3 regions of the Devosia chinhatensis genome follow, and region 3 is predicted to be linked to each of the others. Evidence: predicted binding sites of a transcription regulator. Region 3 holds the regulator's gene; each other region holds the start of a gene.
What was found. Region 3 encodes LexA, which represses DNA repair genes until DNA is damaged. Its sites were predicted from a motif close to TGTTCNNNNTGTGTTCNG; they were not measured.

Region 1: the regulator LexA is predicted to act here: its motif matches at 1,383-1,400, upstream of recA (recombinase RecA).
Region 2: the regulator LexA is predicted to act here: its motif matches at 1,574-1,591, upstream of parE (DNA topoisomerase IV subunit B).

The regions. Positions count from the first base shown of each region.
Region 1 covers NZ_JZEY01000054.1:1,760,377-1,763,656, reverse strand. Annotated here, with positions in the region: gene VE26_RS08595 (tripartite tricarboxylate transporter permease) at 1-1,279, shown strand, start outside; gene recA (recombinase RecA) at 1,483-2,556, shown strand; gene VE26_RS08585 (DUF378 domain-containing protein) at 2,700-2,930, shown strand; gene alaS (alanine--tRNA ligase) at 3,141-3,280, shown strand, end outside.
Region 2 covers NZ_JZEY01000054.1:1,270,081-1,273,360, reverse strand. Annotated here, with positions in the region: gene VE26_RS06130 (ABC-F family ATP-binding cassette domain-containing protein) at 1-994, opposite strand, end outside; gene parE (DNA topoisomerase IV subunit B) at 1,714-3,280, shown strand, end outside.
Region 3 covers NZ_JZEY01000054.1:1,376,985-1,380,264, forward strand. Annotated here, with positions in the region: gene VE26_RS06620 (molybdopterin molybdotransferase MoeA) at 1-852, shown strand, start outside; gene lexA (transcriptional repressor LexA) at 935-1,651, shown strand; gene VE26_RS06630 (IlvD/Edd family dehydratase) at 2,141-3,280, opposite strand, start outside.

The DNA of each region.
Region 1 (3,280 bases), 380 kb from region 3:
CGATATTCCGTCGGTCCTGCTGCGCATGCCCGGCACCCCGGCATCGGCGGCCTATACCAATGACGCGTTCTCCCTCACCAAGAAGGGGCAGGCCCATATCGCCATGGGCATCTGCCTGCTGACCTCGGCGATCGGCGGGCTGTTCGGCGCGCTGGTCCTCGCCACGCTCGCGCCCCCGCTGGCCAGCGTCGCGTTGCGCTTTTCCTCCTATGAGTATTTCTGGCTCTGCCTGCTTGGCCTCACCACTGCCGGCTTCATGATCCAGTCCTCGCGGGCGCGCGGCGTTATTTCGCTGGCTCTGGGGCTGTTCGTGGCAACCATCGGCATTGATCCGGTCAGCGGTGTGCCGCGCTTCACCTTTGGCAGCACCGCCCTGATCGGCGGCCTTTCGCTCGTGCCGGTCATGATCGGTCTCTTCGCCATTGCCGAAATCTTTCGCTTCTATGCCAAGCGCGTTCAGCCCATGAAGCTCGAACAGGCCGAAATCAAGGGCGTGTTCGAGGGGCAGGGCAAGATCCTCTGGCAGGAGCGTCGAGCGATCGCGCAGGGCAATGTGCTCGGCACCGTGCTCGGTATCCTGCCCGGCGCAGGCGCCGACATCGCCGCCTGGATTTCCTATTCGCTGGCCAAGCGCTTCTCGCGCAATCCGCAGGAATTCGGCCGCGGCTCCAAGGAAGGGCTTGCCGCTGCAGGCGCCGCCAATAATGCAGCAGTCAGCGGCGGCTTCATTCCATCGCTCGTATTTGGCATTCCCGGTGACGCCATCGCAGCCATCATCATCGGCGTGCTGTTCATGAAGGGGGTCAATCCGGGCCCGACCATCTTCCTCAACAACCCGGCAGTGGTTTATGCGATCTTCGGCATCTTCTTTCTCGCCAACCTTTTGATGATTCCACTGGGCTGGGTGGCCATCAAGCTGAGCCGGCTGATGCTGTCGGTGCGGCTCAACATCCTGATGCCGATCATCTTCATCTTCTGCATCGTCGGCGCCTTCGCGATGGAAAACACCATCACGGCCGTGGGCGTGGCGCTCGTTTTCGGCGTGGTCGGCTTTGTCATGGAAGCCAACCGCATCCCGCTGGCGCCGTTCGTGCTCGGCATCGTGCTCGGGCCGCTGCTGGAGCAGAATTTCCTCACGTCGATGATGAAGTCGAACGGCAATCCGATGACCTTCATCGATCGTCCCATTGCCGGCGCCCTGGCCGCGCTGACCCTCCTCATCTGGACCTGGCCTGTGCTGCGGCGCCTGCTGAAAGGGCGGCAGCATCAAACCGGCTGACAGGCCCTGACGATCGACCTGGATTTTGCGGGTGTAGCGAGAATCGCTGCGCCCGCTTCTCGTTTGGGGACATAGACGTTCTCATTTTGTCTCTTGACGCCATGGAAACAAAATGAGAACAAATGAGGCACGGAAAGTACACACAGGCCAATTGTCCCTCTCGTTGCGTCACCATCGAGAGCGTGAAATAAGGAGACAGCATTATGGCAGCTTCGCCGCTTCGCGTTGTAGAGGGTGGATCGATGGACAAGGACAAGGCGCTGGCAGCAGCGCTGAGCCAGATCGAGCGGAATTTCGGCAAGGGCTCTATCATGCGCCTGGGCGAAGCCTCCTCGATCGAGGTGGAATCGATCTCGACCGGGTCGCTGGGTCTCGATATCGCTCTGGGCATTGGTGGTCTGCCCAAGGGTCGTATCGTCGAAATCTTCGGGCCGGAAAGTTCGGGCAAGACCACGCTCGCTTTGCACGTGATCGCCGAAGCCCAGCGCAAGGGCGGCATCTGCGCCTTCGTGGACGCCGAACATGCCCTCGACCCGATCTATGCACGCAAGCTCGGCGTCAACGTCGATGACCTGCTGATCTCTCAGCCCGATGCCGGCGAGCAGGCCCTCGAGATCACCGATACGCTCGTGCGCTCCGGCGCCATCGACGTGCTGGTGGTCGATTCGGTTGCGGCGCTGACGCCGCGCGCCGAACTTGAAGGCGAAATGGGCGACAGCCTTCCCGGCCAGCAAGCGCGCCTTATGAGCCAGGCCATGCGCAAGCTGACCTCCTCGATTTCCAAGTCGAAGTGTCTCGTCATCTTCATCAACCAGATCCGCATGAAGATCGGTGTGATGTACGGCTCGCCCGAAACCACCACGGGCGGCAACGCTCTCAAGTTCTATGCCTCGGTTCGTCTCGATATCCGTCGCATCGGCGCCCTCAAGGACCGCGAGGAGATTGTCGGCAACCAGACGCGCGTCAAGGTGGTCAAGAACAAGCTTGCACCCCCGTTCCGTCAGGTCGAGTTCGACATCATGTATGGCGAAGGCATTTCCAAGACCGGCGAATTGCTGGACCTGGGCGTCAAGTCGGGCATCGTCGAAAAGTCCGGCGCATGGTTCTCCTGGGAAAGCCAGCGATTGGGGCAGGGGCGCGAAAATTCCCGCCAGTTTCTCAAGGACAATCCCGAGATCGCGGCCACTATCGAGCATGGCGTACGCGAAAGCTCCGGTCTTCTGGGCGAGGTGCTGCTGGTCGCCGGTGGGGAAGACGACAGCTCCAGCGACGAATAACCTCCGACTGTCCCATGCATGTCTTGGCCCCCGCTCGTCGGGGGCCTTTTTTGTTCCAGCTTCTGGACCTAACCTGGGTCAAGGCCGGAACGGCGCCGTCCTGGGAGGATTGAGCCCGCAGTCACCTCATCCCGGAGAAGGGCATGCGCGCGCTCAATATCATCACTCTCATCCTTATTATCGTGGGCGGGCTCAATTGGGGCCTGGTCGGTCTGTTCCAGTTCGATCTGGTCGCGGCGCTCTTTGGCGGCCAGGATGCGGCGCTGGCGCGTATTGTCTATGTGCTGGTGGGTGCATCGGCCGTGTGGCAGCTGGTGCCGCTCATGCGGTCTTTCTCTGATGGAGAGACCGCGGCACAGGGCCGCCGTCACTAGCACGATCAAGCCTCTGCGCTGCTTTGGCTCCCGGTCCCTCGTGACCGGGAGCTTTCTTTTGAGCAGTGCGTGGCGGGGCTCACGGAAAAAAGCGCCACGCGGCGGGTCTTGGTCCGGCCACAATGCTGGACATGTCGCCCATGGGCACGATAAAAAGCCGCGTTTTTCCTAACGGGCGCGCTCGCGCCCGCTCGCCATGAAAGCCTCTGCATGACCAGCGTAAACGATCTTCGCTCGAGCTTTACCGGTTACTTCGCGCGCAATGGCCATGAGGCCGTAGCGTCGAGCCCGCTCGTGCCGCGCAACGACCCGACGCTGATGTTCACCAATGCGGGCATGGTGCAGTTCAA
Region 2 (3,280 bases), 110 kb from region 3:
CCGCCCCGTTACGCCCCAGGAGGACGATACGGTCACCCTGGAAGACATGCAGCTTGTCGATGGAAAAGAGCAGCCGATCGTCGGGCGTGGTCACCGGCACATTTTCGAACGCCAGCATGACGCGAGCCTCGGCACCGGAATTGCCCAGCCGGACAAGGCCAGTCCGGTCGCGATGGACGTCCTGGACCTCGGCCTCGATCTTTTCAGCCCGGTCTCGCAATTGCCTGGACTTGACCACCAGAAGATCGCTGCCCGAATTGATTCCGATATTGGTGAGCTTGGCGGCCTGCTTGCGCAATTGCTGGGCCTGCTTGAGGTCGCGGTCGCGCTGCGCTTCCGCGGCTGCATCAATCTGGTCCAATTCGGCGCGCGCGGCCGAATAGGGCAGCGGCAGATAGACCTGCTCGCTCGGGCGCAGGAAAAGCGTGCGATTGGTGGTTGCGTCCAGAAAGGCCCTGTCGTGGCTGGCGATGACGACCGGCATATTGCGGGCAGCATAAGCCAGCCATTGCTCAAGCGCCCCGATGCGGCCGAGGTCGAGATGGTTGGTCGGCTCGTCCATGAGCAGGACATCGGGCTGGGCAACCCATGCCCGCGCCAACAGCGCCATACGCTGCCAGCCGCCACTGAAGGCGCGCAGCGGCCTCTCGCGCAGGTCTAAAGGAATGGAAAACTCTTCCATGACCACGTCGACGCGCCAGGACTCGCTCTCGAGCAGAACCGGATCGAGGGCGGAGGCGATGAACTGCGCAGGAGTCTGGGCCAGGGCGTCGGCAGGTATGTCCTGTGGCACATAGCCAATGGTAACGCCGCGCGAGCGCGTAAGCTCGCCTTCGCTCAGCTCGACATGCCCAGCCATGGCGCGCAAAAGTGTGGACTTGCCTCGGCCATTGGGCGCCACGAGACCGACATGATCGCCGGCAGCGATGACGAGATTGAGATTGGAAAACAGGAGGTCACCAGCGCGGTGGCCGGCATTGCGAAGGCTGATCATGCCCATGAATCGAACTCACTGGATCGGCGCAGCTGTGTCATGCGCCATTGCCATCAGGATTGGCGGCCGGAAAACAGCGCGCCATGATGGGCAAACCAGGAGGGGGAAACTTATCAGAAAAGCACCCGGACCGTCTGGTCAGCCCTGCAGCGAAAACCGCAGGGCATGAACGGGTCCGCGCGTGCGATGCGTCTGGAATACAGTCATGCAAGCCTCCCCGTTCCTGTGTTGAAGAATGGCAAAGTCTTACTTGGCACCGTCAATCAAAGCAAGCCTCGTTCAGACAAGGTAGAAAAGCAGGCTGACACCAACAAGCGCAAGCAAACGGGGAACACGAAAATTGGCCAGCCGGTACGCAATACCAGATCCGGTGCCCGGCCAATATCCGAGTGTGTTCGAGGCAGAAGCCACCTTTGAATACGCAATACCAGGCGGTTCCACTCGCATACGGCAACTCCATACAAACCGTATGCCCCTGTTCTAGCAGCAGGCCTTTAAGAAAATGCTTTCAAAGAACAAACGAGACGTAAATCCGGCGGCTTATCTTGGGACGCAACTTTAGCGGAAGCGCAAATCGTCAGTTCCTAAAGCGTTCTCCTTGACGGGCGCTTCGTGCGCATGGGCTGTGGGAATTGCGCGCAGAGCCAGACCGGCAGAAAAGGCTCGGTTATGCTAGGGAAAGTCCCGCCCTGATTCGGGCAGAACAAGATGGAACGTGCATGTCTGATCTCTTCGGTAGCGCCGCGCCTCAGCCAGAACCGGAAAAGCGCGAGGACAAGGCCAAGCCTGCCTCGCGTTCGGCGTCGGCCACCCCGGAAGCCTATGGCGCAGCCGATATCGAAATCCTCGAAGGACTGGAGCCGGTTCGGCGACGTCCTGGCATGTATATCGGCGGCACCGACATCAATGCCTATCATCACCTCTTTGCCGAGGTGATCGACAATTCCATGGACGAGGCCATTGCCGGCCACGCCACGCGCATCGAGGTGCATCTGGGTGCGGACGGATACATCACGGTTACCGATAATGGCCGTGGCATTCCCGTCGAAAAGCACCCCAAGTTTCCCAATCGCTCGACGCTCGAGATCGTGCATACCGTGCTCCATGCCGGTGGCAAGTTCGACTCCAAGGCCTATGAAACCTCTGGCGGCCTGCACGGGGTGGGCGTGTCAGTGGTCAATGCCCTTTCTGACGACATGATCGTGGAAGTGGCGCGCGACCAGCAATTGCATCGCATCATCTTTTCGCGCGGCAAGGTGGTGCAGGACGTCGAGAATGTCGGTCGGGTCCAGAACCGCCGTGGCACCTCGACCCGCTTTCATCCCGATCCGGAAATCTTCGGGCCAACGGCGCATTTCTCCGCCGGGCGCATTTTCCGGATGACGCGGGCAAAAGCCTATCTGTTCGGCGGGGTGGAACTACGCTGGAGCTGTGACGAAAGTCTGGCCAGCGACGAGGTTCCGGCCAAGGCGGTGTTTCACTATCCGGACGGGCTCAAGGACTTCATGTCCGCCCGAATCGACGGCGAAACCCGGATCACGGACGAAATCTTTTCCGGCAAGAGCGGGCGACCCGGCAGCCATGGTTCGGTGGAATGGGCCATTGCCTGGACACTGGGCGACGGCGGCACGCAATCTTATTGCAATACCGTTCCGACGCCCGATGGCGGCACTCATGAAGCGGGCATGCGGCTGGCATTGCTGCGCGGGCTGAAGAATTACGCCGAGCTGACCAAGCACAAGGGCGCCGCCAACCTTACGGCCGAAGACGTGCTGACCTCCTGTTCGGTGATGCTTTCGGTCTTCGTGCGTGAACCGGAGTTTGTCGGCCAGACCAAGGACAAGCTGGCCTCGGGCGAAGCGACCCGGATCGTGGATAATGCGCTGCGCGATGCGTTCGACCACTGGCTGGCGGCCTCGCCCAACCAGGCTGGAAAGCTGCTCGACTGGGCAGTGGAGCGCGCCGAGGAGCGCCTGCGCCGCCGCAAGGAAAAGGAAATCGACCGGGCCAGCGCCACGCGCAAGCTGCGGCTGCCGGGCAAGCTCGCAGATTGTACGCAGAACGCAGCCCAAGGCGCCGAACTCTTCATCGTCGAGGGCGACTCAGCCGGCGGTTCGGCCAAGCAGGCGCGCAGCCGCGCCAACCAGGCGGTGCTGCCGCTGCGGGGCAAGATCCTCAACGTCGCCGGCGCGAGCCGCGACAAGCTGGCAGCCAACCAGCTTATTGCCGACCTGATCCAGGCGCTCGGTTGCGGGACTCGTGACCGTTATTCCGAAGATGATCTGC
Region 3 (3,280 bases):
TTTGTCCGGTTCACTGCCCCTGCCCGCCTTGGCCACAGCATCCGCCCGCGCGGCAATGATTTCACCAATGGCCAGAGCCTCATCGACATCGGCACGCGCCTGACGCCCATGCGCATCGCGGTGGCCGCTGCCGCAAATGCCGCGACGCTCGCCGTCTCCCGCCGCCCGCGGATCGGCCTCCTGGCCACCGGCGACGAACTGGTTCTGCCCGGCACGCCCCTTGGCCAGGATCAGATCGTGGCGTCCAACAGCTTCGGCCTCGGCGCCATGCTCGCCCCCTATGCCGAAGCGATGACCGACCACGGCATCGTCGAGGACCAAGCTAACGCTCTTCGCGACAGGCTGGAGCACGCCTTTGCCGCCGCCCCCGACATTCTGATAACCACCGGGGGCGCATCGGTCGGCGAACACGATCTGGTGCAGGATGCCTTGAAAGATATGGGCGTCACCCTCGACTTCTGGCGCATTAACATGCGACCCGGAAAGCCGCTGATGTTCGGAACGCGCGGCAAGACGCTCGTCTTCGGCCTGCCCGGAAATCCGGTGTCGGCCATGGTGACGGCGTTGGTCTTCATCAAGCCGACCCTGCGCGCCTGGCTGGGTCTCGATGAGCCCGAGCATTGGCGTCTTCCGCTGGCGGCCGATACGCCGCCAAATGCCGCCCGTCGCCATTTCATGCGCGCAAGCCTGGTCCACTTGCCGGAAGGACCGCACCTCCTGCCGATTGCCCAGACCGACAGCGGCCACACCTCGTCCTTGGCGGGCGCGGACATGCTGATCGTGCAACCCGAGAACGATCCCGGCCAGCGCGCGGGCACGCTCGTTGAAGCCCTGCCCATCGACGCCTTCTAGAATTCCGCACGGGTTATTGCAGAACATAAATGGAACACTTATAGTCGTTCCGTCTATGTTCCGATTCTGGGGTCGAGGGCCGATGCTGACGCGCAAACAACATGAATTGCTGATGTTCATCCACGAAAGGATGAAAGAAAGCGGCATTCCGCCCTCCTTCGATGAAATGAAGGATGCGCTTGATCTGGCGTCCAAGTCCGGCATCCATCGTTTGATCACTGCGCTGGAAGAGCGCGGGTTCATCCGCCGTCTTCCCAATCGCGCCCGCGCGCTTGAAGTCGTCAAGCTCCCCGATTCGATGAACCCGTCCCTGGGCGGTCGCAAGGCGCGCTTCGAGCCCTCCGTCATCGAGGGCAATCTGGGCAAGGTGGCGTCCCCGCCGGCCCGCTCGGGCGGTCTGTCCGATGATTATGCCCGTCCGGTTTCCATTCCCGTCATGGGGCGCATTGCCGCTGGTACGCCCATCGAGGCCATTCAGAGCCATTCCCACACCATCGCTGTGCCGCCCGAAATGCTCGGCGCAGGCGAGCATTATGCCCTTGAGGTGCGTGGTGATTCGATGATTGAAGCCGGCATTTTCGATGGCGATACCGTGCTCATCAAGAAGCAGGAACATGCATCCACCGGCGAGATCATCGTGGCGCTTGTCGATGATGAGGAAGCAACCCTCAAGCGCCTGCGCCGCAAGGGCGACACGGTGGCCCTCGAGGCGGCCAACCCCGCCTATGAAACCCGCATATTCCCGCCGGATCGGGTGAAGGTCCAGGGTCGTCTCGTGGGCCTGCTTCGCAAATACTGAGCAAATGTCTGCGCTGTCGGAAAGGCCCGCCCATGGCGGGCTTTTTGCGTTTGCGCCCGATTGTCACCAAGCCACTTATCCCCGGCACCATTCGCTGAGCCTATCCTTGCGCCATTGCTTCCTGAAGCGCGGTCATGACGAGTGGTTGGGCGGCAATGGCAGGTGATGTGGGGTCGCCCATATCGAAGCCCGTTTTTCTCCCTGCAGACCCATAAGCCGGGCTGCGGATTGCCAGGATGGTGGCTGTCTTGCCATCTCGGCGACATCTTGCGGCAACAGCGCCGGAGATGAAGTCCAGTCGATCCGGTGCGGGCAGGCATGTCGGCACGGGGCGAGAGAAGCGGAACACTGGCCTGTCGACCCGGCGAGGCGGACGTCTCACCCCTTTTGCGCACCTTTTACCCGAGGCCACGCCTCGCCGGGTTCGCTTCGAAAAAAAAGCCGGCCCCAATCATCTCGGGGCCGGCCATATGTGATGGCGCGAAGCAATCAGTGATTGTCGCGCGGAATGCCTTCATTCTGGGCGATCCGCTGATACTTGACCGCCGGACGTAGAACCGCGCCGCTGCCGAGCTGGTCGACCAGCCCGCGCTGAATCTCCTGCCAGGGTGTCTGGTGCTTGGGGAATTTGTAGCCGCCATCGGCCTCGAGAGCCGCACGGCGTGATGCAATTTCCTCATCCGAGATTAGGATATCGGCTTCGCCCTTGTTGAGGTCGATCCGCACCCGGTCGCCGGTCTTGAGGATAGCGAGGTTGCCACCCGCCGCTGCTTCCGGCGACGCATTGAGAATGGAAGGCGAACCCGATGTGCCCGACTGCCGACCGTCACCGATGCAGGCCAGCGAATGCACGCCCTTTTTGATCAGGTAATCGGGCGGCCGCATGTTGACGACTTCTGCGGCGCCCGGATACCCGATCGGGCCCGCGCCGCGCATGAACAGCAGTGTATGTTCGTCGATCTCGAGCGAGGGATCGTCGATGCGGTGGTGATAGTCCTCCGGACCGTCGAACACCACCGCCTTGCCCTCGAACATACCCGGATGAACCGGGTCCGAGAGGTAGCGCTCCCGGAACTCGGGCGAGATCACGCTGGTCTTCATGATGGCGTTGTCGAACAGATTGCCCCGCAGCACCAGGAACCCGGCCTCCGCCTTGAGCGGATTGTCGAAGTGCCGGATGACCTTGTCGTCCTCGATCACCGTGTTCCGGCAATTCTCGCCGATGGTCTTGCCGTTGACCGTGGGCGCATTCTCGTGGATCAGGCCCTGGCCCATCAGCTCGTTCACCACCGCCGGAACACCGCCGGCATGGTAATAGTCCTCGCCCAGATATTCGCCCGCCGGCTGCAGGTTCACCAACAGCGGCACCTTGAGCCCGTGGCTCTGCCATTCGTCTATATTGAGGTCGACGCCGATATGGCGGGCAATGGCATTGATATGGATCGGGGCATTGGTCGAGCCGCCGATGGCAGAGTTGACCACGATGGCGTTGAGGAAGTTCTCCTTGGTGAGGATGTCGGAGGGCTTGAGGTCCTCGTGCACCATCTCCACCGCCCGCTTGCCGGTGCGGTACGCCATCTCCTGACGGTCGCGATAGGGCGCCGGAATAGCCGCAGAACCGGGCAGCTG